Regions from separate parts of the Stenotrophomonas sp. LM091 genome, predicted to be linked through region 1. Evidence: predicted binding sites of a transcription regulator. Region 1 holds the regulator's gene; the other holds the start of a gene.
What was found. Region 1 encodes HrcA, which represses chaperone genes, less so after heat shock. Its sites were predicted from a motif close to TTNGCACTCNNNNNNNNNGAGTGCNAA; they were not measured.

Region 1 (3,413 bases):
GGCCACGCGGGCCAGATCATGCCGGGTCTGCTGCAGCAGCTGCAGCACCGAGACCTCGTCGTCGCCGTTGAGGCGGCTGACGGCCACGTCGCAGGCGCCGATCAGCGCGCTGGCATGGGCCTGGCGGCGGTGGCTGCTGCCCAGGGTGGCGATCGAGGCCGGGTCCAGGTCTTCGCGCTTGAGTTCGCTCAGCTGGTGCTCCAGGTAACCGATCCGGTCGCTGACATCGCCCTGGCGCGACAGCGCCTCGGCTTCGTCCACCAGCGCCTGCCAGCGTGCCGCGGTCTGGCGGACCTGGGCGCGCTCGGCGTCGTTGCGGGCGAAGGCGTCCAGCAGCGAGAGCTGCGAGGGGCGCGAGAGCAGGGCCTGCTGTTCGTGCTGGCCGTGGATCTCCACCAGCATGCCGGCCAGCTCGGTCAGCTGGGTCAGCGTCACCGGGCGGCCGTTGATGAAGGCGCGCGAACCGCCATCGGCGCGGATCACCCGTCGCAGTTGGCACTGTTCTTCGTCGTCCAGCTCGTTGTCGCGCAGCCACTGGCGGGCCGGCGCATCGGCCGGCGGCGCGAATTCGGCCGAGAGCTCGGCGCGGGCGGCGCCGTGGCGGACCACGCCGCTGTCGGCGCGCAGCCCGGACAGGAAGCCCAGCGCGTCCACCATCAGCGACTTGCCCGCGCCGGTTTCACCCGAGACCACGGTCATGCCGGCGCCGAATTCCAGCTCGGTGGCGCGGACGACCGCGAAATCCTTGATCGATAGATGTCTAAGCATGGTCTACGTTGTACACGAGGGGCGTCTCCAAGCCGCGCAAGCTAGCATGGGCAGGGGGCGTCTCCAATGACTTGCCAATGCCCCGTGCAGCCATTATCTAAGTGGGCGTCTCACAGGCTGATTCCATGCACCCTTCCGCGTCCCATCTCGCCCCGCGTGCCCGCCATCTGCTGCGGACGCTGATCGCGCGCCACATCCAGGATGGCGAGCCGGTCGGCTCGCAGACCCTTGCCCGGCATGCCGGCCTGGATGTCAGCCCGGCCACCATCCGCAACATCCTGGGCGACCTGGAAGACCTCGGCCTGCTCAGCTCGCCGCATACCTCGGCCGGCCGCGTGCCGACCGCGCACGGTTACCGGGTGTTCGTGGACAGCCTGGTCAAGATGCAGCCGCCGGGGGAGGGTGAGCTCAGCCGCCTGCGCACCGAGCTGGCCACCGGCACCGGCACCCAGGCCCTGCTCGGCAGTGCCTCGGAGCTGCTCTCGGCGATGAGCCATTTCGTCGGGGTGGTCAGTGCCCCGCGCCGGGAACAGTTCGCGTTCCGGCACATCGATTTCGTGGCGCTGGACGCGCGCCGGGTGCTGGCGATCCTGGTGTTTGCCGACAACGAAGTACAGAACCGGGTGATCGAGCCGCGCCGCAGCTTCGATCCGGGCGAGCTGGAGCAGGTCGCCAACTACCTCAACGCCAACTGCGCCGGGCGGCCGCTGGCCGAGATCCGGGCCCGGCTGCTGCTGGAGCTTCGCGATGCGCAGTCGGAGATGGAGCAGCTGCTGGCGCACAGCATCGAGCTGGCCGAGCAGGCCATGGTGCCGCCGGCCGACGACATGGTGCTGGCCGGGCAGACCCGGCTGATGGGCGTGCAGGACCTGTCCGACCTGGAGCGCCTGCGCGAGCTGTTCGACGTGTTCGCCAGCAAGCGTGAGATCCTCCAGCTGCTCGAACGCACCATCCAGGCCCCGGGAGTGCGCATCTTCATTGGCGAGGAGACCGGGGTGATGCCGCTGGAAAGCGTCTCGCTGGTCACCGCCCCGTATTCGGCCGATGGCCAGGTGCTGGGCGTGCTGGGGGTGATCGGCCCCAAGCGGATGGCCTACGACCGGATGATTCCGCTGGTGGAAGCCACCGCCCAAGTGCTGGGCGCTGCGCTGGGCTCGCCCGGTGGCGGCGGATTGTCCCGCGATCGCGCATAAAGCGGCCTTGGACTCTTGAATCCCGTAGCCGCGCCCACATAGGGGTGGGTGGAGGCGGAGAGTCACCGCCAAGGATCCGGAAATGAACCAAGATCAGTCAGATATCGCATCCCAGAATCCCGCCGGCGAGCCGGCCGCGGAGCCGTCCCTGCAGCAGCAGCTGGACAGCCTGCACAACGAGCTGGCGCTGCTGCGCTCGGAGTCGCTGCGCGAGCGCGCCGACCTGGACAACCAGCGCAAGCGCGTGGCCCGCGACGTCGAACAGGCGCGCCGCTTCGCCAACGAAAAGCTGCTCGGCGAGCTGCTGCCGGTCTTCGACAGCCTCGATGCCGGCCTCAATGCCGCCGGCAGTGACCCGAGCCCGCTGCGCGAAGGTCTCGAACTGACCTACAAGCAGCTGCTCAAGGTCGCCGCCGACAACGGCCTGACCCTGCTCGACCCGACCGGGCAGACCTTCAACCCGGACCACCACCAGGCCATCAGCCAGGTCGACGCGCCCGGCGCGGCGCCGGGCAGCGTGGTCCAGGTGTTCCAGAAGGGCTACCTGCTCAACGACCGCCTGCTGCGTCCGGCGCTGGTCGTGGTGGCCCGCGACTGAGCCGCAGGCCGGTGAGCCGGGCGTTGCCCGGCTGCTCGACCGGACGCTGAACGCGTTGGGTCGCCATCGAACACTGTGTTTGATGGACGGCTTGAAAGTGTCCCCAGCGTCCCACACATCCCATTCATAACCCGGCAACTGCCGGATGTACCCAGAACTTTCAGGAGTCTCCCTCATGGGCAAGATCATTGGTATCGACCTCGGCACCACCAACTCGTGTGTGGCGATCATGGACGGCGGCAAGGCCCGCGTCATCGAAAACGCGGAAGGCGATCGCACCACGCCTTCCATCGTCGCCTACACCAAGGACGGCGAAGTCCTGGTCGGCGCCTCGGCCAAGCGCCAGGCCGTGACCAACCCCAAGAACACCTTCTACGCTGTCAAGCGCCTGATCGGCCGCAAGTTCACCGACGCTGAAGTCCAGAAGGACATCGCGCACGTGCCCTACGGCATCCTGGCCCATGACAACGGCGACGCCTGGGTGCAGACCAGCGACGGCAAGAAGATGGCCCCGCAGGAAATCTCCGCCCACGTGCTGGAGAAGATGAAGAAGACCGCCGAAGCGTTCCTGGGTGAGACCGTCACCGAGGCCGTGATCACCGTGCCGGCCTACTTCAACGACAGCCAGCGCCAGGCCACCAAGGACGCAGGCCGCATCGCCGGTCTGGAAGTCAAGCGCATCATCAACGAGCCGACCGCTGCTGCCCTGGCCTATGGCCTGGACAAGGGTGACGGCCGTGACCGCAAGATCGTTGTGTACGATCTGGGCGGCGGCACCTTCGACGTGTCGATCATCGAGATCGCCAACGTGGACGGTGAGAAGCAGTTCGAAGTGCTGGCCACCAACGGTGACA
Region 2 (3,413 bases), 2.1 Mb from region 1:
CAACGCCGCCGCCCGGGACCACGCCTTCTTCAACGGCTGCACGGGTCGCGTGCAGGGCGTCGTCGACGCGATCCTTCTTTTCCTTCATTTCGATTTCGGTCGAGGCACCGACCTTGATCACGGCAACGCCGCCGGCCAGCTTGGCTACGCGTTCCTGCAGCTTCTCGCGATCGTAATCCGACGAGGTGTCTTCGATCTGGGTCTTGATCTGGGTGACACGCGCTTCGATGCTGGCCTTCTCGCCGGCGCCATCGATGATCGTGGTGTTTTCCTTGGAGACCTGCACCTTCTTGGCGCGGCCCAGGTCCTTGATCGTCGCCTTTTCCAGCGACAGACCGATTTCCTCGGAGATCACGGTGCCGCCGGTCAGCACGGCCATGTCTTCCAGCATCGCCTTGCGACGGTCGCCGAAGCCCGGTGCCTTGACGGCCACGACCTTCACGATGCCACGGATGGTGTTGACCACCAGGGTGGCCAGCGCTTCGCCTTCGATGTCTTCGGCGATGATCAGCAGCGGCTTGCCGGCCTTGGCGACGCCTTCCAGCACGGGCAGCAGGTCGCGCACGTTGGAGATCTTCTTGTCGTGCAGCAGCACGTACGGATCGTCCAGGTCAGCGGTCTGCGACTGCTGGTTGTTGATGAAGTACGGGGACAGGTAGCCACGGTCGAACTGCATGCCTTCGACGACGTCCAGCTCGTTGTCCAGGCCCGAGCCTTCTTCAACGGTGATGACGCCTTCCTTGGTCACGCGGCGCATCGCTTCGGCGATGATGTTGCCGATCGACTCGTCCGAGTTGGCCGAGATCGTGCCGACCTGGGCAATGGCCTTGTCGTCAGCGGTCGGCTTGGAGATGTTCTTCAGCTCGGCGACGGCGGCGATCACGGCCTTGTCGATACCGCGCTTGAGGTCCATCGGGTTCATGCCGGCAGCGACGGCCTTGGCGCCTTCGCGGATCAGGGCCTGGGCCAGCACGGTGGCGGTGGTGGTGCCGTCGCCGGCGTCATCGTTGGTGCGCGACGCGACTTCCTTCACCATCTGCGCGCCCATGTTCTCGAACTTGTCAGCCAGTTCGATTTCCTTGGCGACGGAGACGCCGTCCTTGGTGATGGTCGGCGCGCCGAAGCTCTTCTCGAGCACGACGTTGCGGCCCTTCGGGCCCAGGGTGGCCTTGACGGCATTGGCGAGAACGTTGACGCCGCGAACCATGCGGGCGCGGGCGTCTTCACCGAAACGAATATCTTTGGCAGCCATTGCGATTACCTTTTTATGTAGAGCCGGGCCATGCCCGGCTGCTTGAACGGGAGGAAGTGCGGAAGCGCCGGCACGGGGCCGGCCGCATCACTCAGCCGACGATGGCGAGGATGTCGTCTTCGCGCAGAACCTTGAACTCGACGCCTTCGGACTTGTAGCTGCTGCCGGCGTACTGGCCGTAGATGACCTTGTCACCGACCTTCAGCGACGGCGCGCGCACGCTGCCGTTGTCCAGGGGCTTGCCCGGGCCGACGGCCACGACTTCACCCTTGGTCGACTTTTCCTTGGCGGAATCCGGAATCACGATGCCGCCGGACGAGATTTCGTCGGCTTCGATCGGCTTGACTACGACGCGGTCATGAAGCGGCTTGATGCTCATGTGAGACCCTTTTAAGTTGTTGATTGGTCTAGGAAAGTCTGGCGATGTTAGCACTCGCACAGGGCGACTGCCAGCCACGCTCACGAAAAAACCCGACGGTGCGGGACAGAGCAGAGATGGTGCTGGCCCCTGCCCTTTCAAGGGCAGCCGATCGGATTTTTTTGCCGGCCGGTGGTCGGACGTGAATGTTTGACGCAGTTCTCAGTGCGAAAGGTCGAATCCGACAGGGTGGCGGATGTGTCATCTGGATTGCGTAGATTCGAGCGGCACTGACCAATCACAAGGAGCCGTAGATGAGGTTGCTGACGCCGCTGTCCCTGGCCTGCCTGCTGGTACTGGCCACCAGCCCGGCCCGGGCCGATGTATTCATCAATGAACTGCATTACGACGACAGCACCCCGGCCGGGGATGTCGGCGAGGCGATCGAGGTGGTCGCCACCGCCGGTGAGGACCTGTCCGGCTACCGGCTCTACCTCTACAACGGCAGCAACCCCTCGGCCGCCGCGGTCTACGCCGACAACGCGGTCCCGGCCGGCACCGCCAGCTGCGGCAGCGCGCGGCTGGCCACGGTCAGCTACCCGACCAACGGCCTCCAGAACGGTCCCAACGATGGCATCGCCCTGGTCGATGCCAGCGGCAAGGTGGTCCAGTTCCTCAGCTACGAGGGCACCATCACCGCGGCCGGGGGACCCGCGGCGGGCCTGACCAGCCAGAACCTCCCGGTCAGCGAGACCAACAGCACTGCCCCGGGCACCTCTCTGCAGCTGACCGGCACCGGCAGCCAGTACGCGCATTTCACCTGGGCCGAAACGGCCGGGCAGACCTTCGGCGCCTGCAACCACGGCCAGACCTTCAGCGGCGGCGGTCCGACCGGCCCGAATACCGCGCCCTCGGTCACGGCGACCACCCCCGAACAGGGCGCCAGCACGTTCCCGGCCGCGGCCGACCTGAGCGTCATCTTCAGTGAGCCGGTCACCCTCTCCAGCGGCGCGTTCGCGCTGAGCTGCGGCCAGTCCGGCACGGTCGCGCTGAGCCATGCGACCACCGGTACCCGCTTCACGCTGGCCACCAACACCGCGCTGGTGGCGGGGGAAGCCTGCCGCTTCGATATCCGCGCCACCCGCGTGAAGGATGCCCAGGGCGCGCGCCCGGCCGCCGATACCCGCATCGCGTTCACCGTGGCCACCGCCACCACGCCCGACCCGGGCAATCCGGGCAACCCCGGCGAGTACTACGCGAAGGTGAACACCTCCAGCCCCAGCCAGCTGCGCTGCTCGCTGCACGAGACCATCAAGGGGCACACCGCGTATCCGTACAGCGGCTCGGGCACCAGCACCTGGACCATCCTGGAGATCGCCGACGAAGATCCCAACAACAGCGGCAACATCCTCGATGCCTACCGCAACCGCAGCTATACCAAGGTCAGCGGGCGGGCCGGCACCGGCAGTGGGCTGACCTACAACCGCGAGCACACCTGGCCCAACTCGCTGGGCTTTGCCAGCACCACCGGCGACAAGGGCCTGCCCTACGCGCCGTATACCGACACCCACATGCTGTACCTGACCGATGCGCAGTGGAATGCGGACCGCGGCAACAAGCCCTACGCCAAATGCGACAGCAACTGCGGTGAGCGTGCAACCGAATCCAACAACGGGTCCGGCGGCGGCAGCGGCGGCTACCCGGGCACCTCCAACTGGGTGCGCACGCCCGATGGCAATGGCGGCTCGTTCGAAGTGTGGGGCCATCGCAAGGGCGATATGGCGCGTGCGGTGATGTACATGG

Region 2: a site for HrcA is predicted at 1,679-1,705, ahead of BIZ42_RS07655 (co-chaperone GroES). Genes of this name have one in related genera too.

Annotation. Positions count from the first base shown of each region.
Region 1 is NZ_CP017483.1:3,865,310-3,868,722, forward strand. It holds gene recN (DNA repair protein RecN) at 1-768, opposite strand, end outside; gene hrcA (heat-inducible transcriptional repressor HrcA) at 894-1,961, shown strand; gene grpE (nucleotide exchange factor GrpE) at 2,044-2,559, shown strand; gene dnaK (molecular chaperone DnaK) at 2,735-3,413, shown strand, end outside.
Region 2 is NZ_CP017483.1:1,740,910-1,744,322, forward strand. It holds gene groL (chaperonin GroEL) at 1-1,252, opposite strand, end outside; gene BIZ42_RS07655 (co-chaperone GroES) at 1,344-1,631, opposite strand; gene BIZ42_RS07660 (endonuclease) at 1,925-3,413, shown strand, end outside.